4 regions of the Geodermatophilus sp. SYSU D00697 genome follow, and region 4 is predicted to be linked to each of the others. Evidence: riboswitches for the same ligand, from Rfam matches in the RefSeq annotation. Region 4 holds a riboswitch; each other region holds the start of a gene.

Region 1 (7,704 bases), on a different contig from region 4:
GACCGCGACCCAGCTGGTCGGGCCCTACGTCATCCCGGTGTACCGGGTGGTCGTGGAGAGCGTCTTCACCAACACCGTCATCGTGACGCCCTACCGCGGCGCCGGGCGGCCGCAGGGCTGCTACGCGATGGAGCGGACGATGGACCGCATCGCCGACGACCTCGGGCTGGACCGGGCCGTCGTGCGAGAGCGCAACCTGATCCAGCGCGACCAGTTCCCCTACGACCACCGGCTGACGTTCCAGGACGGCCGGCCGGTCATCTACGACTCGGGCGACTACGCGGGGCTGCTCGACAAGCTGCGCGACCTCATCGGCTGGGAGCAGGCCGAGCAGCTCCGGGCGGACGCCGAGGCGCGGGGCAGGCTGCTCGGCGTCGGCATGGCGATGTACGTCGAGGGCACCGGCCCCGGCCCGTACGAGGGCGGGCACGTGCAGGTGCTCGGCAGCGGCAAGGTGCTGGTGTCGACCGGGCTGACGTCGCAGGGCCAGGGGCACGAGACGGCGTTCGCGCAGATCGTCGCCTCCGAGCTCGGGGTGCCGATCGAGGACATCGAGGTCACCACCGGCGACACCCGCCGGTTCGGGTACGCGGTCGGGACGTTCGCCTCCCGCGCGGCGGTGATGAGCGGCAACGCGATCGCGCTGGCCGCGCGTGGGGTGCGCGAGAAGGCGCTGCGGATCGCCGCCGACGTCCTGGAGGTCGACGCCGGCGACCTGGAGATCGACGACGGCGTCGTGCAGGTGAAGGGGACGCCCGGCGCCTCGATCCCGCTGCGGACGGTCGCCGTCCTGTCCAACCCGCTGCGCTACGCCTTCGACGAGGCGGCCAAGCAGGCGACCCAGTTCGCCGCGCCGGCCGACGACACGAAGCCGCCGGTGGCCGAGGGCGACGCGCCGGGCCTGGAGCACCGGGACTACTACTCGCCGATCCGGTCGACGTTCGCCTCCGGCGCGCACGCGGCGGTGGTCGAGATCGACCCGGCGACGTGGGAGATCGACGTCGTGAAGTACGCGGTCGTGCACGACTGCGGCAACGTCGTGAACCCGATGATCGTCGAGGGCCAGGTGCACGGCGGCGTCGCCCAGGGCATCGGCGGCGCGCTGTACGAGCGGATGGCCTACGACGCCGACGGCCAGCTGCAGAACGCCTCGTTCATGGACTTCCTCATGCCGTACGCGTCCGAGATCCCCGACGTGGTGATCGACCACCAGGAGACCCCGTCGCCGCTCAACCCGCTGGGCATCAAGGGCGCCGGCGAGGCCGGGGTCATCCCCGGGACGGCGGCGATCGCCTCGGCCGTCGAGGACGCGACCGGACGGCGGATCGCGGCGATGCCGCTCTCCCCGACCCAGCTCTACGACCTGATGCGGTCCCCCGATTCGGAACAGACCGCCGCGGCCACGCGCCGGGCGGGGACAGGAGTGAACGCGTGAACCTCGACGGCTCTGCGGTGCTGCACGCCGACCCGGAGCGGGTGTGGTCGGTGATCACCGACCCGGCGGTGCTGGCCCGCACGATCCCCGGGTGCGAGTCGCTCCGGAAGGTCGGGGACGACGAGTACGAGATGAGGGTCTCGGTCGGGGTCGGGGCGATCAAGGGCACCTACGCCGGCGAGGTCCGGCTGACCGACCAGAACCGGCCGAAGTCCTACGTGATGCACGCGTCCGGTGCCGGCGCTCCCGGCAACGCGCGGGCGCAGGTGACGATCAACCTGGAGCCGTCCGACGGCGGCGCGACGACGCTGACCTACTCGGCCGACGCGGTCATCGGCGGTCCGGTCGCGGGTGTGGGTCAGCGGATGATCACCGGCGTCGCCAAGCGGATGGCCGGGCAGTTCTTCACGGCGATCGACGATGAGCTGACCGGGGTGGCCGCTCCTGCGGTCGAGGCTCCGGCCGCTGAGGCTCCCGCCGCTGCGGGCGAGGCGGCCCCGGCTGCCGCTGCCCCCACGGTGTTCGCCGGCCGGGCTGCCGCCGCGCCCGCCGCGCCGTCCGACGTCCGGACGCTGGTCACCGGCGCGCTCGGCGGTGCCGGGCTGACCCTGCTCGGCGTCGTCGTCGGCTGGCTGCTCGGCCGCCGCAGGGGCTGACCCGCCCCCGGACGAGGGGCTCAGGCGGCGCGGGCCTCCGCGCGCAGCGCGACCGCGGCCAGCAGCTCCCACCGGATCGCGGAGCTGCCCGGCCGGACCACGAGCCAGTAGCGGGCGAAGCACCGCCGCGTGGCCGGGTCGGTCGCCACCATGCGGGTCTCCGAGCACAACTCCGTGCCACCGCGGGACGGCGTCAGCCGGAAGTCCAGGGCCGCCTTGACCCAGCCGGGCTCCGACCAGGCCCGCAGGCCGTCGGCGTCGAGCGGCGGCGGTCGCTCCCCGCCGTCCAGCCGCCACGCCTGCAGCACGCCGCCGAACACCGCGGAGACCGGCGGGACCGAGGACAGCAGCGGCACCGGGAGCGCGTCGAGGAACGGCCGGTCGCGGAGGTGTCCCCTCCCCCGCCCGGTGAGGACGACCGGGAGGAACCGCGCGGCGCCGAGCGCGACCGTCACCGGCAGCCGGGACAGTCGCACGCGGTGCAGCTCGTCCCAGACCACGGCCGGCGGGGCGTCGACCCACCGCGCCTGGCGGGTGACGTGGTCGGCTCCCGGCACGACGTCGTCGAGGTCCACGCCGGCCCCGTACCCGGCCGGCGAGCGCCGTGTGCACCCAGCGCGATCCCGGACGGCGCCGGACCGCGCTGGGTGCACCGAGCGCGGCGTCAGCTCGCGCGCAGCGTCGGGTAGTCGGTGTAACCCTCGGGGCCGGTCGCGTAGAACAGGTGAGCCTTGGGCTCGTTCTCCGGGTGCTCGCCGGCCCACCGCTCCACCAGGTCGGGGTTGGCGAGGACGGCGCGGCCCACGGCGACGGCGTCGGCGTGCGCGGCCTCGATGAGCGCCACGGCCTCGTCGCGGGTGGTCACCGTGCCGAAGCCGCTGTTGGCGATCAGCGGACCGCCGAAGCGCCGGCGCAGCTCCTGCACCAGGTCGCCGGCGGGCTCGCGGTGCAGCACCGACAGGTAGGCCAGGCCCAGCGGGGCCAGCTGGTCGACGAGGGTGCCGTAGGTGGCGAGGACGTCGTCCCGATCGGGCTCGAGGGCGTCCTGGATGCCGTGCTCGGGGGAGATCCGCAGGCCGACCCTGCCCGCGCCGATCGCCGCGGCCACCGCCGTCACCACCTGGACGACGAAGCGCGCCCGGTTGGCCGGCGACCCGCCGTACTCGTCGGTGCGCTGGTTGGACGCCGGGGAGAGGAACTCGTGCAGCAGGTAGCCGTTGGCGCCGTGGACCTCCACGCCGTCCAGGCCGGCCTCGACGGCGCGGCGAGCGGCGGAGACGAAGTCCGAGACGACGTCGCGGGCCTCGGCCACGGTCAGCGCGTGCGGGACCGGGTAGGGCTGCTTGCCCTTCTCGGTGTGCCCCTCGCCGTCGATCGCGATGGCGCTGGGGGCGACGACGCGGCGGCCGCCGTTGACGTCGGGGTGGGTGACCCGGCCGCCGTGCATCACCTGCATCACGACCTTGCCGCCGCGGGCGTGCACCGCCTCGGCGACGCGGCGCCAGCCCTCGACCTGCTCGTCGGTGACGATGCCCGGCTGGCCGACGAACGCCTGCGACTCGTGGTTGGGGTAGGTGCCCTCGGTGATGATCAGGCCGACGCCGGCGCGCTGGCGGTAGTGCTCGACGACGAGGTCACCGGGGACGCCGGAGGCACCGGAGCGCATGCGGGTCAGCGGGGCCATCACGACGCGGTTGGCGAGCTCGATGTCGCCCAGGGTCACGGGGGAGAACAGGTCCACGGGGAGTTCGACGCTCGACCACGGGGCCGCCATTCCGGGACGCGACCGTCACGACGCTCACAGTGACGCGGGTCCCGCCGCTCTCACCATGGCGTCACAGAGGATCGTCGGCCGTCGAGTGGCGCGGTGCACATCGCGTTCTTACGGTGGCTGCGTCCGGCCGATGTCGCCTCCGAGCCAACGGAGCCCGCGCCGGACGCCGCCGAGTCGCACCCACCAGGTGGGTGCGAGCCGGGGACCCACCCGCACCACCCGGGGTGAGTCCCGCTCCCGGGAACCATCCGGGAGCGGGTAGGGCACTCCCAGCCCGAACCCGTCAGCTGACCCGGTAGGCGGCCCGGGGAGACAAGGAGAACCACCGCGCCCGGGAGCCTCGAGCTCCCGCGCGCCCGCAGGGTCCGGGACCGTCGCGTTCCCGCCTGTCCACGTTCCAGCGACCAGCCGCCCGGCACGCACTGTCGGCCGACGGCGCCCAGCCGGGCACCCGTGTCCGGCCGGTGCCGCGCGCCCAGCTGACGACACGCCGACCGCCGCGGCCGGTCCCGTACGTCCCCGGCGCCGACGGCGCCGGGCGTCCGCACAGCACGAGGACCACCATGCACAACGAGCACACCCACTCACCCCGCGCCCTGCACCGGCTCGCCGTCGTCGGCGCCCTGGGCCTCACCCTCGCTCTCGCCCCCGCCGGGGGGTCGCTCGCCCGGGCGGAGGTCCAGGGCGGCCCGGCCGCGGTCGCGGCGGGCGAGAAGCAGGCCTACAAGGACCACGCCCTCGGCCAGGTCGGTGGCAACCGGACCCAGTTCGGCTGCCTCGACCGGCTGTGGGAACGGGAGAGCGGCTGGAACCCGCATGCCCAGAACCCGACGAGCACCGCGTACGGCATCCCCCAGTTCCTCGACTCGACCTGGGCCAGCACCGGCATCCGCAAGACGTCGGACCCGTACCGCCAGATCAAGGCCGGCCTGATCTACATCGGGGACCGGTACGGCAGCCCCTGCGGGGCCTGGGACCACTCCCGGTCCACCGGCTGGTACTGACCGGTTCGACGCCGGGGGCCCTCTCCGCGACGGGGAGGGCCCCCGGTCCGCGGGGGCGGGTCCTCAGGCCGCCGGCGAGCGGTCCCGGTTGACCAGGATCGCCAGCTGCGTGCGGGTCCGGACGTCGAGGCGGCGCATCGAGGCCGTGAGGTGGCTCTTCACGGTCGACAGGCTCACGAACAGCCGGCAGGCGATCTCCTCGTTGCTCAGCCCCTGGGCCACCAGCTCGGCGACGTCGCGCTGCCGCTCGGTGAGCCGGTCGAGGGGGCGCTCCTCCGAGCCGAGCAGGGCACCGGGGTCGCTCAGGTACCGCACCAGGTGCCGCGTGGCGGTGGGATCGAGTGCCGCCTCGTGCCGGGCGAGTGCCCGGACGCCGTCGACGAGCCGTTGCGCGGCCGCGCGGCGGGGCAGGTAGCCGCGGACCCCGGCCTGCAGGATCTCCACCAGCCGACCGTCGACGTCCGCGTCCGGCTCGGCGAGCACCAGCACCGCCGTGTCCCGCTCGCAGAGGGTGCGCAGCACGGGCAGGGTGGCGCCGGCGACCAGACCCTGCCGGACGACGACGACCTGCGTCGCCACGCCCTCGGCCACCGCGAGCGCCTCGGGCAGGTGACTGGTCTCCGCGACGACGGCCATGTCCGGCTGCGCCTCGAGGACGACCCGCAGGCCCAGCCGGAAGACCTCCTGGTCCTCGCACAGCAGGACCCGCACCAGGGCCACGGGCGTCCGGACGGCACACGGCCGGGTCAGCGCCGCCGGTCGGGGTCCCGGCGGCTCCTCCGCCTCCGCCGCCGGCGTGCCGCCGGCCGGCTGCGCCGGGGAGCGTGGACGGGTGGTCGTCGGTCCGGGCCTGGCACCGACCTCGGCCTGCGTCATGCCTTCCCCCTGTGTCCGGCCCGAGGACGGGCCCACCGGCGAGACGTGTCCCGGTCTGTCTTCCGACTGGAGTGACTCCATGGATGCAGTGCTCACAGGTTCCGCTCAGACAGTGTCCACCGGATCCCCAGCGTTCTCACAGGGTCAGCGCCACGACGCTCCCCCGGAGATGCGCCGGCAGAGCGGGGTCACCCGCCCGCGCGCCGCGCCTCCCCCCGGTCGTCGGGCCGGCCGGCCCGGTGGACGTGGATGGCCAGCTGGGTGCGGTCCCGCAGGCCCAGGCGGCGCAACGCCACCGTGATGTGCCCCTTCACGGTGGCGCGGCTCACCCGCAGCCGGGCGGCGATCTCCGCGTTGGTCAGTCCCTCGGAGACCAGTTCCGCGACGACCCACTGCCGCGCGGTCAGCTGGCCCGAGGCCGAGCGGTCGGAGCCGTCGGCCGCCTGACGGGCGCCGTCCAGACACTGCAGGAGCTCGCCGGTGACGGAGGCGTCGAGGACGGTCTCCCCGCGGGCCACCGCCCGCACCCCCTCGACCAGCCGCTCCGGGCTCACGGTGGTGTGCACGTACCCGCGCGTCCCCGCCTGGAGCGCCTCGACGAGGTCGCTGCCGGCTCCGGTCTCGCCGAGCAGGACGACGGCGATCCCCATCCCGGTCAGCGCACGCACGAGCTCCTGGACCACCACCCCCTGCGCCCCGAGCCCGACGAGGGTCACGTCCGGACGCACGGTGGCGGCCATCGACAGCGCCTCGTCGGCGTCGGCGGCCTCGGCCACGACGGTGACGTCGGGAGCCTGGCGGAACACGGCGCGCAGGCCGTGGCGCAGCACCTCGTGGTCGTCGCAGATCAGCACCGAGAGCGGCCCGCCGCGGCTGCTCGCCGCTGGCCCGAGGACGCCACCGCCCATACGCGTCAGCTCCGCTCCGGTCCGGCGCCCGAGGGCGACGCCGCCAGGTGAGTACCGGAACGTAGGACGTACGCCGGGCGAGCCGCCACTGCCCCGGCACGGACAGCGCCGATCCGTCGGCGTGTTCAGACCCGGGTAGGGCGGTCGCGTCATCCCGAAGGGGGGGCTTGCCCCCTCCCTGATGGGAGATGCGACCTCCCCCAAGAGGGCAGCACCGGGCCACGAGGACGACTCCGTCCCATCCCCGGGGCCGGGAGCCGGGGGGTCCGCCGTCCCCCCGCGGGTGTGGTCCAGAACTCGACGTCCGGCCGATGTCGGCGCAGGGCCCTTCGCCCCTAGCGTCGCCGCATCCCTCCCGTCCCCTCTCCGGGGCCGTGGCGACGCTGGAGGTCCCTGTGCACCAGACGATGATCATCGCGAAGATGGCGCCGACCGACGCGGACGACGTCGCCGCCGTCTTCGGCCGCTACGACGCGACCGCCATGCCGCACGAGATCGGCGTGCGGCGCCGGTCGCTGTACCAGTTCCACGGCCTCTACGTGCACCTCATCGACTTCGACCGGCCGGCGCCGGAGGCGATGCGGATCGCCCAGTCGCTGCCGGACTTCCGCGCGGTCAGCGAGGACCTCAAGCCCTACATCGAGGCCTACGACCCGAACTGGCGCTCACCGCAGGACGCGATGGCCCGCCGCTTCTACCACTGGACGTCGTCGCCCGAGTGAGCCCGGACCCCGCGGCTGAGAGGCAGTCATGACACGCTCGGCACCCACTCCGGCTCCTGCCGCGCCGTTCCCCGGCCAGGCGGGGTGGATCTGCTGCCCCGACTGCGGGTGGCTGCTCTACCGGAAGCGGCTCGACCGCAACCTGCACGTCTGCCCGGAGTGCGACCACCACCTCCGGCTGGGCGCACGGGCCCGCATCGACCTGCTCGTCGACCCCGGGAGCTTCACCGCCACCGGCTTCCCGCGCGCCACGCCGGACCCGCTGGAGTTCACCGACCTGCGGGGGTACCCCGACCGGCTGGTGGAGGCCGAGCGCCGGTCCGGCGAGT
Region 2 (7,704 bases), on a different contig from region 4:
ACTCCGCGTCGGCCGAGAAGGCCGCCCGCTTCGTGCGGATGTGCGACGCCTTCGGCGTCCCCCTGGTCGTCCTCGTCGACGTCCCGGGCTACCTGCCCGGTGTCGGCCAGGAGTGGGACGGCGTCGTCCGGCGCGGCGCGAAGCTGCTGCACGCGTTCGCCGAGGCGGTGGTCCCGCGGGTGACGCTGGTGACCCGCAAGTCCTACGGCGGGGCCTACATCGCGATGAACGCCCGCTCGCTCGGCGCGACGGCGGTGTTCGCCTGGCCGGGCGCCGAGGTCGCCGTCATGGGCGCCAAGGCGGCCGTGGGCATCCTGCACCGCAAGAAGCTGGCCGCCGTCCCGCCGGCCGAGCGGGAGGCGCTGCACGCCCAGCTGGCCGCCGAGCACGAGCGGATCGCCGGCGGGGTGAACCGGGCGCTGCAGATCGGCGTCGTCGACGAGGTGGTCGAGCCCTCCCGGACGCGGGCCCGGCTGATCGAGGCGCTGGCGGCGGCGCCGGCCGGGCGCGGAGCCCACGGCAACATCCCGCTCTAGGGGGCGGAGCCGGGATCAGGGACCCTGATCCCGGCGCGTCCTCCCCCAGCGCAGACGGAGCGAGAGGACGCGCGGCGGGACGGGAGGACCTCCCGGCGCGACGAACGACGACGGGGCCCGGCACCGAGTGGTGCCGGGCCCCGTCGCGTCGGAGCCGGTGGCCGTCCGGACGCCGCTTCCCCGACGACGTCCGGACGACCTGCCTGAGCCTACGACCGGAGGTGGGAACCCTCGACTCGTCGTAGTCGGATCGTGATGAGACCGGTCCAGTCCTCCCTCAGACCACCTGGTGCAGCCAGGTGATGGGGCTGCCGTCGCCGGCGTGACGGTAGACCTCGAGGTCGGCGTCCCAGGCCGCGCCGAGGAGCTGGTCGACACCGTGCCGGAACGCCTCGATGGACGTCGCGGTGGCGGCCAGGTGGCGCAGCTGCTGCTCGGTGACGATGAGGTCACCGTTGGCGCTCGTGGGTGCCCGGAAGACGCCGTGCCCGGGCACGTACGACATGCGCTCGCCGTCGTTGCCGTGACTGGCTTCCTCGGTCACCTCGAAGCGCAGCATGGGCCACGCGCGCAGCGCAGCCACCAGCTTCGCACCCGTGCCGGGGGCGCCGGTCCAGGCGACCTCGGCACGGTAGGAACCGTGTGCCGCGGGCTGGTCGGCCCACGACAGGGAGACCGGCGCGCCGACGACGCGTTCGAGCGCCCACTCGACGTGCTGGCAGAGCGCCTTCGGGCACGCGTGCACGAAGACGACACCCTGGGTAGACCGTCGCTGCACGGGGCACCTCCATCGACTCGATCGGTCTCGTCTTCCCCAACGGACGATCGATTCGGTGACAGGCTGTGTTCGGCGGTTCCGGACCAGGGGTCCCGGGAACAGTTTGCACGATGGTCACCCGATCGCGCCAGTGCGGGAGGGGCGGATGAGACACATGTGACGGATGGTCACCGCCAGGACCTCTATGCGCTGGTCAGCGGGCCATACCATGCACAGGGGACCGGCGTCCAGCCATCCGGTGCCACCCACACACCATCCACAGGATCTCCCCCGTGGGCCCACAAGCCGATCCCCAGGCGGGCTCGGCGCAGGCGGTCCTGCTCACCCAGCGTAGCGAGCAGGACCGCGGGACACGGGTGCCGACACGGCGTCAGGCACCCAGTGTGGCCTGCAGGTCCTCCCGCGGCACCACCCGTGTCGCCCGGAACGGGACGCCCTCGGCCCCGGGCTCGGTCCAGTCGACGTCGACCACCTGGCCGGCGCGGAGCGTCCCCCCGTGCGGGCCGTCGACGACCGAGGCGTCCACCCAGCAGCCGCCGGGCAGGTCCGGTGCCTCGACCAGCCCGGCCCGACGGTCCTCGTCCCAGCGGATCACCGTTCCGCGCGTCGTGCCGCTGCGTGTCACCCCTCCAGGCTGCGCGGACCGCCGTCGGGGTTCAAGTGGACGGCGCGCCTGGCCCGCGGGCTCCGGGGTAGGAGCCGCGGCATGGTGCGACAGCAGGGCATGGCCGGTGCCGGGCGGGACGAGGTCGGCGGGATGGTCCTCGACGCGTGGGACGCCTTCCTGGAGCAGGCCGCGACCGTCGACCTGGACCGCCCCACCCGGCTGCCCGGCTGGCGGGCGCACGAGGTGTGCGTGCACCTGGGCTGCTGGGCGGACCACGCCGCGCTGGCCGACCTCATCGCCTCCGCGCGCACCGGCGGGACCGGGACCCCACCCGACGCTGACGCCACCAACGCCCGGGTGACCGCCGCGCACCGCGCCGCGTCGCGCGCGGAGGTGCTCGCGGCACTGCACCGCAACCGGGAGGCCACCGCCCGCTACCTGGCCGAGGAACCGGTCGAGCTGGACACCGCCCCGGCGGTCGCCGTCGTCGGCCGGCTCCCCCTGCTCAGCGTGGTGCTCGGCCAGGCCTACGAGCTGGCGGTGCACGGGCTGGACCTGGCCGAGGCCGGAGCACCACCGGTCCCGGCGCCGGTGCTGCAGTCCGGGCTGGCCGCGCTCGCCGACGTGACCGGTGCGCTGGCGGCGGCGAACGGGATCACCGGGGGCGCCGGGCTCGCCACGCCGGACGGCGGGTGGCGGTTCGCCGCCGACGGCGACGGCTGGACCGTCGGGCGGCTGCCCCCGGGCCGGCCGACGGGGACGGCGGTCGAGGCGCCGGCCGACCTGCTCCTGGAGGCGGCGTCCGGGCGGGTGAACCCGGTGGTCGCGCTGGCCCGCCGCCGGCTCAAGGTGCACGAGATCGGCGGACTGCTGGCGCTGGCGCCGATCGTGCAGTCAGCACCCGGCATCCCCGGGGGCCCGATCCTGCAACTGGCCGCGCAGACGCTCGGCGGCGTGGGCGGGCTCCTCGGCCGGCTGCGCGGGAGGCGCTGAGGACGGCTGCGGCCGCCGGGTCCACCCCGGCGGCCGCACCCGTGTCAGGCCGACGTCAGCAGCCGCCCACCGCGATGCCGTGCGCGGTCAGCCACGGCACCGGGTTCACCCGGTTCGCGTACAGCCCGCCCTGGTGCACCTCGAAGTGCAGGTGCGGCCCCGTGGACTGGCCCTTGTTGCCGACCTCCGCGATCTGCTGGCCGGCGGTGACCACCTGCCCGGCGCCGACGAAGAACCGGTTCACGTGGCCGTAGAGGGTGATCTGGCCGTCGCCGTGCTGGACGTACACGGCCTGCCCGAACCCGCTGGCCGGGCCGGCCTGCAGCACGACGCCGTCCTCGGGGACGTAGATCGGCGTGCCGATGGGCGCGGCGATGTCGACGCCCTGGTGCAGGGTCCCCCAGCGGGCCCCGTAGCAGGAGGTGACCCGTCCGGCGGTCGGCATGGCGGTCGAGCTCTGCGCGCTGGACAGCGCCTGCGCCTGGGACTGCCGCTGGCTCCACGCCGCGCCGGGGTCGGCCGCGCCCTGGGAGGCCAGCAGCCGCTCCCCCGCCTGGCGGAGCTGCTCCTCCAGGGAGGCCTTCTCCGCCGAGCGGGCGTCGAACTCGGCCTGGGCCTCGGCGAGGTGGGCGTTGGCGGCGGCCTCGGCCTCGTCGGCGGCACGGGCGGCCGCGTCCCGCCGGGCGACGGCGTCCTCGGCGGCGCGGGCGGCGTCCTCCACCCGCTGCTCGACGGTCAGGAAGTCCTGGAGCTGGGCGGCCCGGTGGTCCCCGATGACCTCCATCGTGGCGGCCTGCTGCAGCAGCTCCGTGGGGCTCTGCGCGTCGAGGAGCATCTGGACGTCGCCGTAGCGGGTGTCGCCGCCCATGTAGGCCTGGCGGCCCAGGTCGGCGATGGCCTGCTCCGCTCCGGCGACGTCGGCCTGGGCGTCGGCCAGCTCGGCGGCGGTCCGCTCGGCCTCCGCGCGGGCGTCGGCCAGCTGGGCGCGGGCGACCAGCGCGGCGTCGGCAGCCGCCTCGGCCTCCACGGTCATCCGCTGCAACTGCTCCTCGGCGGCCGCGACCTGCTCCTCGATGCGGGCCACCTGGGCGGCCAGCTGGTCCTGCTCGGAGGAGGCGGGCGTGCCCGGAGCGGCGACCGCGGCCGGCGCGCCGGCCAGCAGGCCGGCCACCGCGGCGGCGACGACCAGGGTCCGGCGCGGGGAGCGCAGGCGGCGGCTCGGCGACGGAGCACGGCGGGGCTCGGTGTTCAGGTGGTGCAGGGTCGCCAAGGCGACGGTTCTCCCATCCTCGCGACCGCCTACCGAGTTAGCTGACGGGTTCGGGCCGGACGGCGCCCTACCTGCCTGCGTCCCCACGCGCAGGCAGGACTCACCCCAGGAGTTCGGTGGGTCCCCGGTCCGCCTGGACCCGGAGGGGTCGTCGGCGGTTCGGCGGGGCCTCGCCGAGGCCCTCGGTTCCCGAGGAGCTGAGCCCGGCAAGGCCGTCGGGAAAGCTACTACGGCGCGCAGGACCGGTCACGATCGGGTAACGCCCGCGGCGTGCCTGCTTGCCCGAACGGGTGACCTCCCGCTACATGCCGCAGTCGGGTGACCGCAGGGCGGTGATCACCGACCGTACCTGCCGTCAGGGCCCGGCACCCCGTCGCCCACCTGCGCGGACTCCGGTAGACGTGGACCGTGTCCCGGACCGGCCGGCAGCTCCCCACGCCGGTCCAGGCACGCGTGCGCAGCCGCGCCGGGCGGCCGGGGTGAGATCTCGCACACCCCGACCCGACGCGCCGACGACACGCCGCGGCCGGCAGCGGGGCCTCGTCGCGCTCTGCGCGACCGAGATCACCAGCTGGGGCGTCCTCTACTACGCCTTCCCGGTCGCCCTGGCCGACATCACCGCCGACACGGGCTGGTCGGCCCCGACGGCGTCGGCGGCGTTCTCGGCGGGCCTGGTCGTCTCGGCGCTGGCCGGGATCCCGGTGGGGCACTGGCTCGACCGGCGCGGTCCCCGCCGGGTGATGACCGCGGGCTCGCTGCTCGCCGTCCCCGCGACGGTGGGCATCGCCCTGGCGCCGGGCTACGGCTGGTTCCTGCTGGCGTGGCTGGTCGCCGGGGTGGCGATGGCGGGGGTGCTCTACCAGGCGGCGTTCACCGCGCTGGCCCGGTGGTACGGGGAGGACCGTGTCCGGGCCCTGACGGCGCTGACCCTGGCGGCGGGCCTGTCCAGCACGGTCTTCGCGCCGCTGACCGACGCGCTGCTGACGGCCTTCTCCTGGCGGGGGACGTACCTGGTGCTGGCCGCGGTGCTCGCCGTGGTGACCGTGCCGCTGCACGCGTTCGCCCTCCCCGCGGCGTGGGCGCGCCCGCCGTCCGGGGCGGCGGAGGGCCGGCGGCGGGTCCCGCCGGAGGTCCGGACGCCGGGGTTCCTGCTGCTCGCCGGGGCGCTGACGCTCACCGCCTTCGGCCTGTACGCGGCCAGCCTCACGCTCATCCCGCTGCTGACCGGCCGGGGGTTCTCCAGCTCGCTGGCGGCCACCACGCTCGGCCTGCTCGGCGCGGGGCAGCTGCTCGGCCGCCTCGCGTACGCGCCGCTGAGCGCGCGGACCTCGCCGGCCGGGCGCGCACTGGTGATCGTGCTGGCCTCCGCCGCGACCATCGGGCTGCTCGCGGGGCTGCCCGGCCCACCGGCGCTGCTCATCGCCGCGGCCGTGCTCGCCGGGGCGGCGCGTGGCGCCGGGACGCTGCTGCAGGCCACCGTCGTCGCCGAGCGCTGGGCAGCCACCCGGTACGGCACGATCGGCGGGTACCTGGCCGCGCCGGTCACGCTGGCCACCGCCGTCGCGCCGTGGGCTGGAACGGCGCTGGCCGAGGCGGTGGGCGGCTACCCGACGGCGTTCTGGGTGCTCGCCGCGCTCGTCGTCGCGGCCGCCGGTGCCGCCGTCCTGAGCTACCGCAGCTGATCGGCGGCTGCGCACCGCGCGGGGAACGGCGTCTGGCAGGCTGGGCGCACCGGGGCGGTAGCTCAGCCGGTCAGAGCATGGGACTCATAATCCCTGGGTCGTGGGTTCGAGCCCCACCCGCCCCACCACTCCACCCGCAGGTTGGCTCGTCCGCCCCTGCGGACCTCGTCACGCAGCCGGCTCGGCGTTCCACCCGGGCCGACCTGGTGCGCCGCCCCAGCCCTCTACGTCACGTTCGTCCAGACGGTGCCGATGTTCTCCTCACCGCCACCTTGAGACGTTGCGAGCAGGCAAGCCGTCAACGAGGTCCCCGTGGCGGTGAACGAGAAGGTCTGGCTGACGTCGGTCTGGGCGCCCAGGTGCACTGCGAGGGTGAACGGCCTGGACGTGCCTTCCTCGAGGAGGAAGAGCCCCTCTCCGCCGTTCACCCGATCGGCCGGATCCCGTGTGGTCACGGTCGCGTTGCCGGACACCTCGTTGCCTGGCTCGAACGTGGCGACGGTGAGCCTGTGAGGACAGGTCGTGGTGACGACAGGCACCGTTCCCGCCGCGGCCGCGGGGGCCAGCAGGACCGCGGTCGTCGCCGCGGTCGTGGCGCTCGCCACCACCATCGGAAGTGCGACAAGACGTTTCCTCAAGGCCATCGCCCCCTGGCGCTGTAGCGGGTTGTCGCCCGATGACCAGCCTTGACCCCCTGCTTCGCCAGAAGTGGCACAGCTCACAGGCGACGGGACGTCGACCGTGGTAGCACCGGCGCGGCGCGGCTGTCCAGGCAGTGGCGCATGTCGGTGCGCCCCGCGTGCTCGGGTACGACCACTCGGACAGGTGGCGGGCCTGGCGCTCATCCACCGCAAGGGTGGCTGACCCGGCGCCGCGGCCGAGCCGCACGGTCGTCCGTCGAAGCCAGGCGGCTAGCGCTCGCCCAGGCTCCGGACCAGCTCCGACACGTCGGGCCTCGCCGCCCGGGCGCCCGCCGCCAGGAAGGACTGCTGGATCACCTCGTTCAGCCGGAGCCGGGACATCATGTCGTTGCCCATCACCTGCTGCTCGGCTGCTCCGGGGGTGAAGACCAGCGTGCGGACCCCCGTGGCCTGCAGGGCCCGGACCTCGCGCCGGAGCAGGCGGGCCGAGTGGCGGCGCGACGCCGCGTAGACGTCGAGCTGCCTCCCGGCGGGCCCGCTCATCGGTGAGACGACGAGGACGACGTCCAGGCCGCGGTTCCTGAGGATCGCGGCGTTGGTCGGCGAGTGCACGCCGCCGTCGACGTAGGCGTGCCCGCCGATGTCCACGGGGGCGAAGTACCCGGGCACCGCGCAGGACGCCGCGACGGCCCGGTGGATCGGCGCCGCCGGCGCCCCGGGGCGCCCGAACACCACGCGGCGCCCGTCGCGCCGGCGCACCGCGCAGACCCACAGCGGGGGGTGCGGCCACTCCGGCCGCTCCAGCTCCCGGAGCGCGCCGAGCTGCTCGACGATGTCGTGCCGCCCCGGCGCGACCAGGGCCATGCCCGCCGCCAGCGGCCGGAACCGCCACGGCCGGGTCAGCGCCCGCTGGACCATGTGCCGGCCCGGGAAGCCCAGCGGGCGGCGCAGCATGTCCAGCGGGCGGAACGGGGCCAGGTCGGGCACGGGGGTGTCGGCCATCTGGCGGAGCACCTCCTCGTCGCCGGACAGCGGGGCCTTCACCGTCCAGGCCGCGAGGTCCTCCGCCGAGACACCCAGCCGCAGCAGCGTGCCGGTGATCGACCCCGCCGAGGTCCCGACGATCACGTCCGCGGTGCGGGCGTCGAAGCCGAAGTCGTGCTGCAGGACCGCCAGCACACCCGAGTGGTACGCCTG
Region 3 (7,704 bases), on a different contig from region 4:
CGCGCCGCCGGGCTGTCCTGGGCCGAGCTGGGCCTGGCGCGGTCGCGGCTGGGTGCCGGGCTCCGCTGGGGCGGGGTCCCCGCTGCGCTGGTGGCCTCGGGGTACGCCGTCGCCGTCGCCGTCCCCGCCCTGCGGCCGCTGGTGCGCGACGCCCGGGTGGCCGGGGCCGACGGCGCCGAGATCGCCTACCAGGTCCTCGTCCGGATCCCGCTCGGCACCGTCGTGTGGGAGGAGGTCGCCTTCCGGGGCGTGCTCCTGGCCGTCCTCGGGCGGGTGCTGCCGCTCCGCGGCGCGGTCGCGGTGTCCGCGGCGGTCTTCGGGGTCTGGCACGTCCGGCCCACGCTCAGCGGCCTGGCGGCCAACGACCTGGTCGAGGGTCCGGTCGCCCGGGCGCTGGCCGTCGCGCTCCTGTGCTCCGGGACGGCCGCCGCCGGCGCGTTCTTCGCCTGGCTGCGGCTCCGCAGCGGGAGCCTGCTCGCCCCCACCGTGCTGCATCTCTCGACGAACACCCTCGGGACCCTCGCCGCCGCCGCGGCACACCGCCTCTGACCAGGGGAGCCGGCGTCGTCAGGAGCCCGCGTCCGACCGCCGTCCGGCCGCCACCACCTCGGTCAGCGTCGCGTCGTCCCGCGCGACCCACGCCCGTCCGTCGTCGGTCAGCACGAGCGGGCGCTGGATGAGCCGCGGGTGCTCGGCCAGCACGCGGATCCACGCGTCGGCGTCCCGGGGCAGGTCCCGCAGCCCGAGCTCCCGGGCGAGGGGCTCGGACATGCGGGTGATGTCCCACGGCTCCAGCTGCAGGGCACGGAGCGCGGCGCGCAGCTCGGCCTCCGTCGGCGGGTCGTCCAGGTGGCGGCGCAGCGTGTACTCGACGCCGGCCTCCTCCAGCTGGGCCCGCGCGGTGCGGCACTTGGAGCAGGACGGGGTGAACCAGACCTCCACGGGCCCACCCTAGGGGCGGCGCCCCTGGCCTCTCCCGCGGCGCCGACGACGGTTCGTGCACGTACCGCGCTCTGCGGGCGCCGACCACCGCGGTCCGTGCACACGACGCGGGTGGCCCCGTGCACGCGGATCGTCGGCGCCTACACCACCCGGCCGTCGACCGGGGGAGGCGCGACACACATCACCCGACGAATCGACGGTCCGCGATTGTCACAAACACATAACGCCGGTTACGGTGGTCGGGTCCGGCCGGTCCTCACGTCCCCTGCCGGGGAAGCCGAGCGGACGCCGCCGAGTCGCCCTCCGGGGCGAGCCGGGGACCCACCGCAGTACTGGGGTGAACCCCGCTCCCGGGCCGTCGTCCGGGTAGCGGGCAGGGCCGCTTCCCGCCCGAACCCGTCAGCTAACTCGGTAGGCGGCCATCGGAAGAACGGAGAGCCGCCGGATGGCGTGCCCCAGCCCTGCCGGATGCCCACCCTCGCTCCGGCACCGCCGGCTCCGGGCGCACCCTCGCACGTGATCGCCCGCGGCCGTCCCTGACCCGCCTCCCGCGGACCCTCCCCGAGCACCCTCGCTCGACCGGCGTCCCCGCCGTCTCCGTGGTGTCCGCACCGGCCGGCTCTCCCGGACCGCCGACGTCCCCCGACCTCCCCGCAGCCTGCGCCCCTCCGTGCGCACCTGCGCCCGCACCCTCGGAGCACCCCACCCCATGGACCCCCGCACCACCACCTCCCGCCGCGCCGACCGCCGCGGCCGGATCGCTCCCTCGCGCCGCCGCCCGGCCCTCCTCCTGGCCGCCGCCGCGGCCGGCGCGGTCGTGGCCAACGTCGTCATCGGCGCGGAGCCGGCCGCCCAGGCCGACGCCGGGGCGTCGGAGTCGGTCAGCGTCGCCGCCCAGCTGGGGCTCTCGGCCCAGTCCGCGCCCGTCGAGGTCGACGCGACCCGGGACCTGCAGCCGCTGGCCGACCTCGCCGCCAGCCGCAGCACCCGCGAGGCCGCGCAGGCGGCCGCCCAGCAGGCGCAGGCCGCCGCCGACCAGGCCGTGCTCGACCGGCAGAAGGCCGAGGCGGAGGCCGCCGCCCGGGCCGCGGCCGAGGCCGAGGCGGCCGCGCAGGCCGCCGCGCGACAGCAGGCGGAGGCCGCGGCCGCGCAGGCCGCCGCCGCACCGGAGCCGGCCGCTCCCGCCCGGGCCGCCGCGGCCGCGGCGGGTGCGGTCGCGCGCATCACCAACACCGCCGGGAGCATCAAGCCGGCCGCGCAGGCGGCCGCCAACGCGGTCGTCTCCAACGTCCCGGGCGCCGCCGGCATCAGGCTGGGCGGCACCCGCGCCAGCGCGGCCGACCCCGGCGGTCACCCGTCCGGCCTGGCGGTCGACTACATGGTCATGTCCGACGACGCCCTCGGCGACGCCATCGCCCAGTACCACATCGACCACTGGGACGAGCTCGGTGTCGAGTACGTCATCTGGCAGCAGCGGATGCTCTCCTCGCCCAACGGCTCCTGGAAGCCGATGGCCGACCGCGGGGGCGTGACGGCCAACCACTTCGACCACGTCCACGTGAACTACCGGGGCTGACACCCCGCCGGTCGGGCCCGGCGCGGCCGGAGGTCAGGGTCCGGCTCCCGTCCACGGGCGACCGGGCTGGGGTGGCGGCGCCCGACGGCCGGGTGTGGCATGGGGCTCGGGCACCGTCCCCGCCTGACCCCACGAGAGGCCTCCTCGGATGAAGCTCCTGCTGCCCGACTCGGTCCCGCTGGCCCCGGACCTGCCCGAGGGCGTGCACGCGGTCGTCTACGACGCCGCGGCCCCCGTGCCCGACGAGCACCTGGACGCCGAGGCGATGGTCGTGTGGGGCAGCTCCACCGCCGACCTCGCCGCCGTCGCCGGCCGGATGCCCCGGCTGCGCTGGGTGCAGACCCTGGCGGCCGGACCGGACGCCGTCCTCGCCGCCGGCTTCCCCGAGGACGTCGTCGTCACCGCCGGTGCGGGCCTGCACAGCGCGACGGTCACCGAGCACGCCCTGGCCCTGACCCTCGCCCTGGTGCGCCGCCTGCCCGCCGCCGCCCGGGCGCAGGGCGAGCACCGCTGGGCCCGCGAGCTCGGCGGGCTCCAGCCGCTGCACCCCGAGGGTGCGGTGACCACCCTGATCGACGCCCGCGTGCTCATCTGGGGGTTCGGTGCCATCGGGCAGACCCTCGCGCCGGTGCTCGCCTCGCTGGGCGCCCGGGTGCGCGGGGTGGCGCGCAGCGCGGGGGAGCGCGCCGGGTTCGCCGTCGTCGCCGAGGAGGACCTGGAGGCCGAGCTCGGGCGGACCGACGTCCTGGTCATGATCCTGCCGTCGACCGCCGGCACCACCCGGGCCCTGGACGCCGGCCGGCTGGCCGCACTGCCGGCGCACGCCCACGTGGTCAACGTGGGCCGCGGCTCGACCGTCGACGAGCCCGCCCTCGTCGCGGCGCTGGTGGAGGGCCGCATCGCCGGTGCCGCCCTCGACGTGACCGAGACCGAGCCGCTGCCCGCCGACTCCCCGCTCTGGGACGCCCCCGACCTCCTGCTCACGCCGCACGCGGCCGGCGGCCGGCCGGTCGGCGCCGACGACCTGGTCAGTGCCAATCTCGCGGCGCTGCTGGACGGCGGCGAGCTGCGCAACGTGGTGGAGCGGTGACCGACGTGCTGGCCGCGCTGGGCCGGGCGCGGCTGGTCCCCGTCGTCGTCCTCGACGACGCGCGGGACGCCGAGCCCCTCGCCGGCGCCCTCGTCGAGGGCGGGCTGCCGGTCGCCGAGGTCACCTTCCGCACCCGGGCCGCGGGCGACGCGCTGCGCGCCATGGCCGCGCGGGGGGACGTGCTCCTCGGGGCGGGGACCGTCCTGACCCCCGCGCAGGTCGACGAGGCCGTCGCCGCGGGCGCGGCCTACGTGGTCTCGCCCGGTCTGAGCCGCGCCGTCGTCGAGCGCTGCGCCGAGCACGGCGTCCTCGCGCTGCCCGGTGCGGTCACCGCGACCGAGGTCCAGGCCGCCCTGGAGCTTGGCCTCACCACCGTCAAGTTCTTCCCCGCCGGCACGTCCGGTGGTGCCCGGGCGATCGCCGCCCTCGCGGCACCGTTCGGCGACGTGCGCTTCATCCCCACCGGTGGCGTGGGCCCGGGCAACGTGGAGGAGTACCTGCGCGTCGACGCGGTCGTCGCGGTCGGCGGCTCCTGGATGGTGCCCCGCGACCGCATCGCGGCCGGCGACTTCGCGACCGTCCGCCGGCTCACCGCCGAGGCCGTCGCCCTCGTGCGGGGCCGGCCGGCGCCGGCGGCAGGGGACTGAGACCCCGCCTCAGTGGTTGTGGCGCGGGACGCCCACGGTGGGCGCGACGCGCTGGTACCCCACCGCGGGGCGCAGGACCATGCCCTCGGACAGCTGACCGACCATCGAGCGCTGGATCTCCTGCCACGGCGTCTGGGAGGGCGGCACCGGGTACCCGCCGTCGGCCTCCAGCCGGCGGCGCCGTTCGGCGAGCTCCTCCTCGGGGACCAGGACGTCGGCCCGGCCGGCGGGGAGGTCGATCCGGACGACGTCCCCGGTCTGCAGCAGCGCCAGCCCGCCGCCGGCCGCGGCCTCGGGGGAGGCGTTGAGGATCGACGGGGAGCCCGACGTCCCCGACTGGCGGCCGTCGCCGATGCAGGGCAGCGCGTGCACGCCCTCCTTGATCAGCGCCGCGGGCGGCTGCATGTTCACGACCTCCGCCGACCCCGGGTAGCCCAGCGGGCCGACCCCGCGGATGACCAGCAGGCAGGTCTCGTCGATCGCCAGCGCCGGGTCGTCGATGCGGGCGTGGTAGTCCTCCGGCCCGTCGAAGACGACGGCGCGGCCCTCCATCACCCCGGGGTGCTCCGGGTCGGACAGGTAGCGCTCCCGGAACTCGGCGGAGATGACGCTGGTCTTCATGATCGCGCTGTCGAAGAGGTTGCCGCGCAGCACCAGGAAGCCCGCGTCGGGCAGCAGCGCCCGGTCGAAGGTGCGGATGACCTCGCGGTCGGTCGCGGCGCTGTCCCGGCAGTTCTCGCCGATCGTCGCGCCGTTGACGGTGCGGGCGTCCTCGTGGATCAGGCCGTGGGCCATGAGCTCGTGGACGACGGCGGGCACGCCCCCGGCCCGGTGGAACTCCTCGCCGAGGAACCGGCCGGCCGGCTGCACGTCGACCAGCAGCGGGACGGTCAGCCCCAGGGCCTGCCAGTCCGTCACGTCGAGGGGGACGCCCATGTGCCGGGCGATGGCGTTGACGTGGATCGGCGCGTTGGTGGAGCCCCCGATGGCGGAGGTGACCACGACGGCGTTCTCGAACGCCTCCCGGGTCAGGATCGACGACGGCGTGAGGTCCTCGTGCACCATCTCCACGATCCGCCGGCCGGTGAGGTAGGCCATCCGCCCGCGGTCCCGGTGCGGGGCGGGGATCGCCGCGCTGCCGGGCAGGTTCATGCCGAGGGCCTCGGCGATCGCGTTCATCGTCGAGGCGGTGCCCATGGTGTTGCAGTGGCCGGGGGAAGGGGCCGAGGAGGCGACCAGGTCGACGAAGCCGGCCTCGTCGATCTCCCCGGCGGCGAGCATCTCCCGGGCGCGCCAGACGATCGTCCCCGAGCCGGTGCGCTCGCCGTTGAACCAGCCGTTGAGCATCGGCCCACCGGACAGCACGATCGCGGGGAGGTCGACGGTGGCCGCGGCCATCAGGCAGGCCGGGGTGGTCTTGTCGCAGCCGGTGGTCAGGACGACACCGTCGAGGGGGTAGCCGAAGAGCACCTCCACCAGCCCGAGGTAGGCCAGGTTGCGGTCCAGCGCCGCCGTGGGTCGCCGCCCGGTCTCCTGGATCGGGTGGACCGGGAACTCCAGCGCCACCCCGCCGGCGTCCCGGACGCCCTCGCGCACGCGCTGCGCCAGCTGCAGGTGGTGCCGGTTGCACGGGGAGAGGTCCGAGCCGGTCTGGGCGATGCCGATGACCGGCCGGCCCGACTGGAGCTCCTCGCGGGTCAGCCCCCAGTTCAGGTACCGCTCGACGTAGAGCGACGTCATCCCGGTGTCGCGGGGGTCGTCGAACCACTCCTGGCTGCGCAGCCGTCGCCCGGGCGTCGCGTCGTCGTCCACCGGAGCTCCTCTCGCCGGTCGGAGCCGGCCGCCTCCGCGGGACGGCCCGGTCCTCTCGGGCGCGATTGTGGTCCGTCGGACGACGAGCGCGCCGCCCGGGAGCCTGCGACGCTGGACGCGGCCGCGACCCGGCCGGTCGTCACCGCCAGGAGCTACGGAGGCGAGGGACATGGGAGGCCAGGCGCCGCTCGAGCCCGTCTCGACCGCTCGGCAGGTGCCCCGGTGGTCCGAACTCCGCGAGGTCGTGCAGTTCCGCAGGCCGCGCCTGGGCCGCACCGCCCGCCGCCTCGAGCACTGCCTCACCGTCCGCGACCTGCGCGCGGCCGCCCGGCGGACGACGCCCCGCGCGGTGTTCGACTACGTGGACGGCGCGGCCGAGGAGGAGATCACCGCCGCCCGCAACGTCGCGGCCTACCGGCGGGTCACGTTCCGCCCCGACGCCCTGCGCTCGGTCGCCGACCCCGATCCGAGCGTGGAGCTGTTCGGGTCGCGCATCGCGATGCCGCTGGCCTTCGCGCCGACCGGCTACACCCGGATGATGCACCACCACGGGGAGGCGGCCGTGGCGGGCGTGGCGGCGCACGTCGGCGTCCCGTACGCCCTGTCGACGGTCGGCTCGACCTCGATCGAGGACGTGCGGGCCGCCGCGCCGGGCGGTGACCTGTGGTTCCAGCTGTACTTCACCGCCGACCGGGAGGTCAACGCGGGCCTGCTGGCGCGGGCCGAGGCGGCGGGCTACTCGACGCTCCTGCTCACCGTCGACACCACGGTCTCCGGGATGCGGCTGCGGGACGTGGTCAACGGCCTCACCATCCCGCCGACGCTGACGGCCCGGACCTTCCTCAACATGTCCCGGTTCCCGGTGTGGTGGTTCAACAAGCTCACCACCGGCGGGCTGGCCTTCGCCTCCCTCGCCGAGGTCCCGGGCAACCCCACCCCGGGCGAGGTCGCGAGCATGGTGTTCGACCCGGGCCTGGACCTCACGTCCCTGGACTGGGTCCGGGAGCGCTGGCGGGGCAACCTGCTGGTCAAGGGCGTGACGACGCCGGCGTCGGCCCGCGAGATCATGGAGCGCGGGGCCGACGGCGTGGTCGTCTCCAACCACGGTGGCCGCCAGCTGGACCGCTCGGCCGCGACGCTGGACGTGCTGCCCGACGTCCGCGCGGCCGTCGGGGAGCGGGCCACGGTGCTCATCGACGGCGGCGTCCTCCACGGCCAGGACGTCGTCGCGGCCCGGGCACTGGGTGCCGACGCCGTGATGATCGGTCGGGCCTACCTCTACGGGCTCATGGCCGGCGGCCGCGACGGCGTCCTGCGCGCCTACCAGATCCTCGCCGAGGAGTACCTGCGCTGCATGCAGCTGCTCGGGGTGCGGCGCAGCGCGGACCTCTCCGAGCGGCACGTCGCCTTCACGCCGCACGGCACGGGGGACTACCCGGACGTCTCGGTCTGAGCACGGCCCGCACCCCCGGGTTGCCGCCGGGACGCGAACGTGCAGGAATGGTCCCGCCCAGGAAGTGACGCAGCTCACAAGGGGGCCGCGATGGTCACGACCCGTCCGGGAGGCCGACCCTCCTCGGTGGTGGACCTGTTCCCGACCAAGCACCTGGCCGCACCGGCCGTGCGGGACATGCCGG
Region 4 (7,704 bases):
GCGAGGGTCCCCGGTTCGGGACACCCTCGAGGTTCTCGCCGTGGCAGGTGATGCAGCTGCGTTCGTAGAGCTCGCGGCCGGCGGCCTCGGCCGAGGACTCGCCGGCGGTGCCCTCGTCGCTGGCGTACGCCGGGGACAGCGCCGAGTACAGCGCGCCGGTCAGCACGAGGGCGGCCATCAGGCCGGCCACGTTGGCCACGCGGCGGCGGTGCTTGGACCGGCGGCGGGCGCGGGCCGCCGCGGCGGGCGTGCCGTCAGCGGAGCGTCGGGACCAGCGGGCGCGGCCGCGGGGCGACTCGGCGTCGGGCTGGGCGTCGGACTGCGGGTTCGTGGAGGACACCGGTTCCCTAGCGGATCAGGTAGATCGTGGCGAAGAGCCCGACCCACACGACGTCGACGAAGTGCCAGTAGTAGGAGACCACGATGGCCGAGGTCGCCTGTGCCGGCGTGAACCGGCCCATGGTGGACCGGATGAGCATGTAGACGAAGGCGACGAGGCCCCCGATGACGTGCAGCGCGTGGAACCCGGTCGTCAGGTAGAAGACCGACCCGTACGTGGAGCTGGAGATCGTCGTGTCGTGGTCCATGACGAGCACCCGGTACTCGTTGGCCTGGCCGAGCACGAAGACCAGACCCATGACGAAGGTGATCGTGAACCAGCGCCGGAGGCCGTACACGTTGCCGTTCTCCGCCGCGAAGACGCCGAGCTGGCAGGTCACCGAGGACGCCACCAGGATGATCGTGAAGACCAGCGCGTAGGGCAGGTTCAGCTCGGTCGGCTCCGGTGGCCACCCGTCGGTGGCCCGGGCGCGCGCGGTGAAGTACATGGCGAACAACCCGGCGAAGAACATCAGCTCGCTCGAGAGCCAGATGATCGTGCCGACGCTGACCATGTTCGGTCGGGTCAGGGAGTGCACCCGGGAGGTGTCGAAGGTGCCGCTCGCCACGGGAGCCGTTGTCACGGGCTCATCATGGCATCGGCTCCGGCCAGCCCACGACCGCGGGTGCTGGGTGTGGCGGCCACCGTGACCTCCCCGATACCTGCGTGTGCACGGTCCCCGGGCGCGGGGGGCCCTGCCACTAGGCTGCGGCCGTGAGTGACGCAGCGGCAACCGTCCTGGTGTACAGCTCCCGGCCCGAGGTCCGGGCCGCCGTCCGCACCGCGGTGGGGCGCCGCCCGGCGGCCGACGTCGGCCCGGTGACGTGGGTGGAGTGCGCCACGGGCGAGGAGGTCGTCGAGGCCGTGGACGGCGGCGGCATCGACCTGTGCATCCTCGACGGCGAGGCGCAGCCGACCGGCGGGCTGGCGCTCAGCCGGCAGCTGACCGTCGAGGTGGCCGACCGGCCCGCGGTGTGCGTGCTCATCGCCCGGCAGCCCGACCGCTGGCTGGCGCACTGGTCCCTGGCCGACGCGACGCTGCCGTTCCCGATCGACCCGCTGACCGCCCCCGCCGCCGTTGCCGACCTGCTCCGGGACCGGGTGGGACGCCGGCCGGCCCCGCGCCGGTGACCGCCCGCACGCCCACCTGGCCCGCGCTGCTCACCCGGCTGCTGGCCCGCGAGGACCTCTCCAGCGACGAGGCGGCGTGGGCCATGCGGGAGGTGATGGCCGGCGAGGCCACGCCGGCCCAGATCGCCGCCTTCGCCGTCGCGCTGCGCGCCAAGGGGGAGTCGCCGGAGGAGGTCGCCGGGCTGTCGGCCACCATGCTGGAGCGGGCCACGCCGGTGGACCTGCCGCTGGCCTGCGTCGACATCGTGGGCACCGGCGGGGACGGGGCGCACACGGTCAACATCTCCTCGATGGCCGCGGTCGTCGCCGCGGCGGCCGGGGCGCCGGTCGCCAAGCACGGCAACCGGGCCGCGTCCTCGTCCTCCGGGGCCGCGGACGTCCTCGAGGCCCTCGGGGTCGTCATCGACCTCCCGGCCGCGGCGGTCGCCGCCTGTGTGCGGGAGGCCGGGATCGGCTTCTTCTTCGCCCCGGTCTTCCACCCCGGTTTCCGGCACACCGCCGTCCCGCGACGGGAGATGGGCGTCGGGACGGTCTTCAACTTCCTGGGCCCGCTGGCCAACCCCGCGCGCCCGGTGGCGGCCGCCATCGGCTGTGCCGACGCCCGCATGGCGCCGGTGCTGGCCGCCGTCCTCTCCGGGCGCGGCATGCGCGGCCTGGTGTTCCGCGGGGACGACGGCCTCGACGAGCTCACGACCACCACGACCTCGTCGGTGTGGGTGGTCCGCGACGGCGAGGTGGAGCCAGATCGGCTCGACCCGACCGCGCTGGGGATCGAGGTCCCGCCGTCCGGCGCCCTGCGCGGCGGGAACCCGGCCTTCAACGCCGACGTCTTCCGGCGGGTGGTGGCGGGGGAGCGGGGGCCCGTCCGCGACGCGGTGCTGCTCAACGCCGCCGCCGCGCTGGCCGCGTTCGACGAGCGGACGGGGCGGCTGCACGACGTCCTCGCCGGCGGGCTGGAGCGGGCCGCCGCCGCGATCGACGACGGGCGCGCTCAGGTCCAGCTGGAGCGGTGGGTGACCGTCAGCCGGTCCCTCCGCGCACAGGCCCCGTAGGCCCCCTGCAGGATCCCGGCGCGAGGTGCGAGCGGCGGGGGCAGGGGGTCCTTCTTCAGTCGGCGGTGTCGAAGCCGATCGCGAAGGCCGCCTCGAGGTCGTGCCGGGAGTAGGCGCGGAACGCGATGTGGGTGTCGGTCTCGAGCACGCCGGGGACCTTGTTGATCCGGCCGGCCACCACGTCGGCGACCTGCTCGAACTCGCGGACCCGCACCACGGCGATGAGGTCGACGTCGCCTGCGACGGAGTAGACCTCGCTCACGCCGTCGAGGTCGGCGACGGCCTCGGCCACCTCGGGGATCGAGTCGGTGGCCGCGTCGATCATGACGATGGCGGTGATCACGCCGGGGATGCTAGCCGGGGTGCCGACCCGCTGACGGAGCCGCGCGGAGCGGGGGAGACCCGGTCGGGGCGGGCGCGGGTGCTCAGGGAGCGGCTGTCGGCGAAGGGGTCGCGGTCGGCGCGGCCGGCCTCGACGCGGTCGAGGAACGTGGTGTAGCTCCCGGTGCCGGGGGCGGCGCAGGCGAGGGTCCCGGTCACCTGGACCAGCCGGGTGCCCGGCTTCTCCATCCAGCGCAGCACCAGTTCGGTCTCGTCGACCGAGGCGGCCAGCTCGTCCTCGGGGCCCAGGGGCGTCTCCGCCGTGGCCAGCAGCCCGGCGAGGGTGGCCCGTACGGAGGAGCCGCGGGGCGCGCAGCCTGCGGCCACCAGGCGGCCCCGGCGGACGACGGACAGCTGCCAGCCGCCCTCGAACGCCGGCCGGGCGAGGACCAGCTCGGGTACGGCGGCCAGGGATGCCAGCCGCTGCCGGCGGCGCACCGCCCGGACGAGGACGGCCACGCGGTCCCGCAGCACCGCCGCGTCCTCGTAGCGCTCCTGGGCGGCCAGCCGGTCGACGCGGGCCAGCAGCGGCGCCAGCAGGGCCCGGGGGTCGGCCGCGACCGCGGCCCGCAGCACCCCGGCGATCGCGGCGTACTCGTCGACCGACTGCGCGCCGGTGCACGGCGCGCCGCAGCGCCCCATCCCGGCCAGGGCGCAGGCGGTGCCGAGCACCTTCACCGACAGCCGGCCGGTGCACTGGCGCAGCGGCAGGGACTCGTGGATGGCGGCGACGGCGGCGTCGGCGGCCCGCCGGTCGGGGAAGGGCCCGAGGAACACCCCGGTGCCCGGCCGCACCCGGCGCACCACCGACAGGCGGGGGAAGGGTTCCTCGGTGAGCCGCACCCACAGCGCCCGCTCGGGGAAGCGGGAGCGGCGGTTGTAGCGCGGTTTGTGCTCGGCGATGAGCCGCAGCTCGCGGACGGCGGCTTCGAGGTCGTGCGCGCAGGGGATCGCGTCGACCCGCTGCGCCAGCGCCACCATCTCGGTGATCCGGCTGCGCTGCTCGGCCGCGGTGAAGTAGGTGCGCACCCGGCTGCGGAGGTCGTTCGACGTCCCCACGTAGAGCGGCTCGTCCCGCGGCCCGCGGAACACGTAGACGCCCGGACCGGAGGGGACGCCGTCGGCCAGGTGCCGCTTGCGGAGCCGTTCCGGGTCGACCTGCCGGCTGAGGGTGGAGAGCTCCTCCAGGGTGGTGATCCCCAGGGGCCCCAGCCGCTCGAAGAGGCCGTGCAGCACGTCGACCGTGGCGCGGGCGTCGGCCAGGGCCCGGTGGCACGGCTCGGTCTGGGTGCGGAAGTACGGCGCGAGGGTGGCCAGCTTGCAGTTGGGGACCTCGTCGCGGGTCAGCAGCCGGCGGGCCAGGACGGCGGTGTCGACCGAGGCGGCCGCCGGCCACGGGATGCCGTTCTCCGCACACGCCGCCTTGAGGAAGCCCAGGTCGAACGGGGCGTTGTGGGCGACGAGGACCGCGCCCCGGGCGAACTCCAGGAAGCTGGGCAGGACCGCGCCGATCCGCGGGGCCGCCGCGACCATCGTCGTCGTGATGCCGGTCAGCACGCTGATGTAGGGCGGGATCTCGCAGCCGGGGTCGACCAGGGTCTGGAACTCGCCGAGGACCTGCCCGCCGCGGACCTTGACCGCACCGATCTCGGTGATCGCGCTGTCCTTGGGGGAACCCCCGGTGGTCTCCAGGTCGACGACGACGAAGGTGACCTCCGCCAGCGCGGTGCCCAGCTCGTCGATGGTGGCCTGCTCGTAGCGGGGGAGCCCGCCCGCGGCTCGCGCGGCCGTCCCGGCGAGGTGGGCGGGGGAGAGCGGCACCTGCCGGGGAAGGGAGGAGGGCACGGGCGGACGGTAGGTCGGGCCAGTGACAGTCCCGGGGACGCGCGCCGGACGGCGGCCGGTGCCGGCGGGTTCGCAGCGGCTCGGGTGGGAGGCGCCACGGCGCGGGGGCGCCCGAGGGCGTTGCCGGCCGCGTGCGTGTCCGTGCCGCCGCTGGGCCCGTCCCGCCGCGGCGCGGTCGCGCGGAACTGTCGGTGCCCGTCCCTACCGTGCGAGCCGGACCGACCGGGGCCATGGAGGGCCTCCGCGACCGGGGTCGGCCAGCTGAGGAGTGGGTCATGTTGATCGACTGCGACACCTGCACCGTGCGCGGCACCGGCTGTGCCGACTGCGTCGTCACCGTGCTGCTGGGGGCGCCGCCGGGCTGGCGGGGCGAGGACCCGACCGTTGTGCCGATGACCGGCCGGCGCCAGGCCGGCGTGGCCGAGGACGCCGTCGTCCCGGGTCCGGGCGTGGTCGTGGAGTTCGACGAGGTCGAGCGCCGTGCCGTCCGAGCGCTCGCCGAGGGCGGCCTGGTGCCGCCGCTGCGGCACCAGAGTCAGCCGGGTGCGCGGGACGGCGGGTCGGCACGAGGCAGGCGGCGCACGGGGTGACCCGGTTCCCTGCGGGGCCGGTGCGCCCCGGCCGGCACGCCGCGGGTGACGCCGACGACGGTGTGTCGCTCCGCCGCCCTGTGGATGTCACCACAGTTCCCGCAGGCCCCATTTGTCACAACTTCATCACGCCCGTACGGTGAGCCGGTCCGACCGGGTGGTCGTCACCCGCAGAGAGGTGGCCTCGGCCGGGCACCGCCGAATCGCCCGACGTGCCCGTACGGCACGGAGGGGGAACCGGGGACCCACCGCAGCACTGGGGTGAGTTCTCGCGTGCGCCGGTCCGCCGGGGCACACGCGCCGGCTCGCCGGGGCGCAGAGATAGGGCACGTCTTCCCAGCCCGAACCCGTCAGCTAACTCGGTAGGCGGTTGCTGAGGAAGAAACGGAGAGCCGCCGACCGTGGCGACCCCCCGCCCTGCCCTGGGGCATGCGCTCGACCAGATCGACTCCGACCTCCCGCTGGCGTTCCGCCGCCCGACCCTGCCCCGCCGCCTCGGCCGGGGGATCGTCGTGGGCGCCGTCGCGACGCTCTCCCTGACGCTGCTGCCGGGGACCGCTGCCGCGGACCCGGAGCAGGCCACCAGCGCGGCGCAGGCCGCGCAGCTCGTCGCGCGGGCCGGTCACGACCTCGAGGTCGTCACCGAGCAGGTCAACGAGGCCCGCGAGACTCTCGCCCAGCAGCAGGCCGCCGCGGAGGCCGCGCACCAGGCCGCCGCCGCGGCCCGGCAGCAGCTCGACGCCCTCGACGGCCAGATCCGTCAGGTCGCCCGCACCGCCTTCACCGCTGGTGACGGGATGCCCGAGCTGGACCTGCTGATGACCAGCGACTCACCCGAGGACTTCGTGTCCCAGCTGGCCATGCTCGAGGCGATCGCCGGCCACACCAACGAGGTGCTCGCCGAGGTCGCCCGGAGCGCGGGTGCTGCCGAGCAGGCCCAGCAGGACGCCGACGCCGCCGCGGTCCGGGCGCAGGCCACCCTGGACGACGTCACCGCGCGGCAGGAGCAGCTCGAGGCGGACATCGCCGACTACCAGGCGCAGTACGCCGCGCTGTCGGCCCCGCAGCAGCAGGAGGTCGTCACGGCGCACGCCGGGCAGGCCGTGGCCGCCGCCGCGCCGGCCCCCGCCAGCAGCGGTGCGGTCCAGGCCGCCGTCGACACCGCGCTGGCCCAGGTCGGGGACCCCTACGTCTGGGGTGCCGGCGGGCCGAACGCCTTCGACTGCTCCGGCCTGACCCAGTACGCGTACGCCGCGGCCGGGATCAGCCTCCCGCACTCCAGCCGCATCCAGTCGACGATGGGCACCGCGGTCTCTCGCGCGGACCTGCAGCCGGGCGACCTGATCTTCTACTACAGCCCGGTCAGCCACGTGGCGATGTACATCGGCAACGGCCAGATGGTCCACGCCTCGACGTCGGGCCAGCCGGTCAAGGTCGTCAGCGTCGACTCGATGGGCGGCATCACCGCCATGCGCCGCATCGCCTGAGGGGCGCCGCTCCCGCCACCACTCGCGGGCTCGGACCGGGCCGGTGACCTCCACGGGGGGTCACCGGCCCGACCTCTGTCCCCTGCGTCCTGAGCCGGTGGAGGGCCCGGGGGTGGCCCCGTCCCGGCACCCCCTGAGCTCGCGAAGGCCCGGGGGTGGCCCCGTCCCGGCACCCCCCTGAGCTCGCGAAGGCCCGGGGGTGGCCCCGTCCCGGGTCCCGCCCTGAGCTCGTGAAGGGTGGGCAGGACGGGGTCCTTCCCGGGGTCCTTCCCGGGGTCCTTCTAGGATCGGGCGGGTGAGCGCCCGCCGGGCCGCGTTGCTGGTCGCGGTGGTCCTGGGATCGGCGCTCGTCCTCGTCATCGCCGTCCGCACGCCGTGGACGCTGCTGCCCGACCCGCCGGGGGGCCCCACGCCGGTCCGCCCCGGGGCCGGACTGCCGCCGGGGACCGCCGAGCGCGCGGAGTCGTTCGCGGCGGCACTGCGGCCGGCGTCCCTGGTCTCGCTGGTGCTGGGCCTGGCGACCGCCGCGGTCCTCGCGCTGACCCCGCTGGGCCGCCGGCTGGTGCGGGCGGTCGCGCGGCCGCTCGGTGGTGGCTGGGCCTGGCAGGTGCTGCTGGGCACGGCCGCCCTCGTGGTGCTCGGCCGGCTGGTCACCCTCGCGCCGGCGGCCTACGGCGAGACGGTCCGGCACCGGTACGGGCTGTCCACCCGGAGCTGGGGGCTGTGGGCGCGGGACGTCGCGCTCTCCACCGCGATCGACGCCGCGGTCACCGCGGTGGTCCTGCTCGCGCTGGTGTGGCTGGCCCGCCGCGCGCCGCGCACCTGGTGGGCGTGGGCGG

Evidence for each region. Region 4 has a riboswitch for cyclic di-AMP ahead of ACI79C_RS23540 (NlpC/P60 family protein). Riboswitches for the same ligand answer to the same signal wherever they lie in the genome.
Region 1: another riboswitch for cyclic di-AMP. It lies ahead of ACI79C_RS22055 (aggregation-promoting factor C-terminal-like domain-containing protein); the one in region 4 lies ahead of ACI79C_RS23540 (NlpC/P60 family protein).
Region 2: another riboswitch for cyclic di-AMP. It lies ahead of ACI79C_RS07845 (M23 family metallopeptidase); the one in region 4 lies ahead of ACI79C_RS23540 (NlpC/P60 family protein).
Region 3: another riboswitch for cyclic di-AMP. It lies ahead of ACI79C_RS16800 (hypothetical protein); the one in region 4 lies ahead of ACI79C_RS23540 (NlpC/P60 family protein).

The regions. Positions count from the first base shown of each region.
Region 1 covers NZ_JBJGYV010000036.1:14,852-22,555, reverse strand. Annotated here, with positions in the region: gene cutA (aerobic carbon-monoxide dehydrogenase large subunit) at 1-1,435, shown strand, start outside; gene ACI79C_RS22070 (SRPBCC family protein) at 1,432-2,091, shown strand; gene ACI79C_RS22065 (hypothetical protein) at 2,112-2,666, opposite strand; gene ACI79C_RS22060 (alkene reductase) at 2,756-3,832, opposite strand; cyclic di-AMP (ydaO/yuaA leader) riboswitch at 4,033-4,167, shown strand; gene ACI79C_RS22055 (aggregation-promoting factor C-terminal-like domain-containing protein) at 4,429-4,869, shown strand; gene ACI79C_RS22050 (LuxR C-terminal-related transcriptional regulator) at 4,933-5,589, opposite strand; gene ACI79C_RS22045 (LuxR C-terminal-related transcriptional regulator) at 5,934-6,653, opposite strand; gene ACI79C_RS22040 (TcmI family type II polyketide cyclase) at 7,028-7,375, shown strand; gene ACI79C_RS22035 (acetyl-CoA carboxylase carboxyltransferase subunit alpha) at 7,404-7,704, shown strand, end outside.
Region 2 covers NZ_JBJGYV010000006.1:113,907-121,610, forward strand. Annotated here, with positions in the region: gene ACI79C_RS07825 (acyl-CoA carboxylase subunit beta) at 1-536, shown strand, start outside; gene ACI79C_RS07830 (DUF3145 domain-containing protein) at 814-1,314, opposite strand; gene ACI79C_RS07835 (hypothetical protein) at 1,685-1,939, opposite strand; gene ACI79C_RS07840 (maleylpyruvate isomerase family mycothiol-dependent enzyme) at 2,021-2,914, shown strand; gene ACI79C_RS07845 (M23 family metallopeptidase) at 2,970-4,184, opposite strand; cyclic di-AMP (ydaO/yuaA leader) riboswitch at 4,196-4,359, opposite strand; gene ACI79C_RS07850 (MFS transporter) at 4,664-5,866, shown strand; tRNA gene ACI79C_RS07855 (tRNA-Ile) at 5,918-5,994, shown strand; gene ACI79C_RS07860 (hypothetical protein) at 6,091-6,477, opposite strand; gene ACI79C_RS07865 (patatin-like phospholipase family protein) at 6,778-7,704, opposite strand, start outside.
Region 3 covers NZ_JBJGYV010000019.1:39,047-46,750, forward strand. Annotated here, with positions in the region: gene ACI79C_RS16790 (CPBP family intramembrane glutamic endopeptidase) at 1-549, shown strand, start outside; gene ACI79C_RS16795 (ArsC/Spx/MgsR family protein) at 568-942, opposite strand; cyclic di-AMP (ydaO/yuaA leader) riboswitch at 1,222-1,375, shown strand; gene ACI79C_RS16800 (hypothetical protein) at 1,652-2,518, shown strand; gene ACI79C_RS16805 (phosphoglycerate dehydrogenase) at 2,667-3,608, shown strand; gene eda (bifunctional 4-hydroxy-2-oxoglutarate aldolase/2-dehydro-3-deoxy-phosphogluconate aldolase) at 3,605-4,255, shown strand; gene ACI79C_RS16815 (IlvD/Edd family dehydratase) at 4,265-6,067, opposite strand; gene ACI79C_RS16820 (alpha-hydroxy acid oxidase) at 6,312-7,520, shown strand; gene ACI79C_RS16825 (Nramp family divalent metal transporter) at 7,650-7,704, shown strand, end outside.
Region 4 covers NZ_JBJGYV010000043.1:20,702-28,405, reverse strand. Annotated here, with positions in the region: gene qcrC (cytochrome bc1 complex diheme cytochrome c subunit) at 1-340, opposite strand, end outside; gene ctaE (aa3-type cytochrome oxidase subunit III) at 348-962, opposite strand; gene ACI79C_RS23565 (hypothetical protein) at 1,094-1,510, shown strand; gene trpD (anthranilate phosphoribosyltransferase) at 1,507-2,562, shown strand; gene ACI79C_RS23555 (Lrp/AsnC family transcriptional regulator) at 2,618-2,905, opposite strand; gene ACI79C_RS23550 (DEDD exonuclease domain-containing protein) at 2,902-4,788, opposite strand; gene ACI79C_RS23545 (hypothetical protein) at 5,064-5,378, shown strand; cyclic di-AMP (ydaO/yuaA leader) riboswitch at 5,565-5,763, shown strand; gene ACI79C_RS23540 (NlpC/P60 family protein) at 5,780-6,865, shown strand; gene ACI79C_RS23535 (M48 family metallopeptidase) at 7,161-7,704, shown strand, end outside.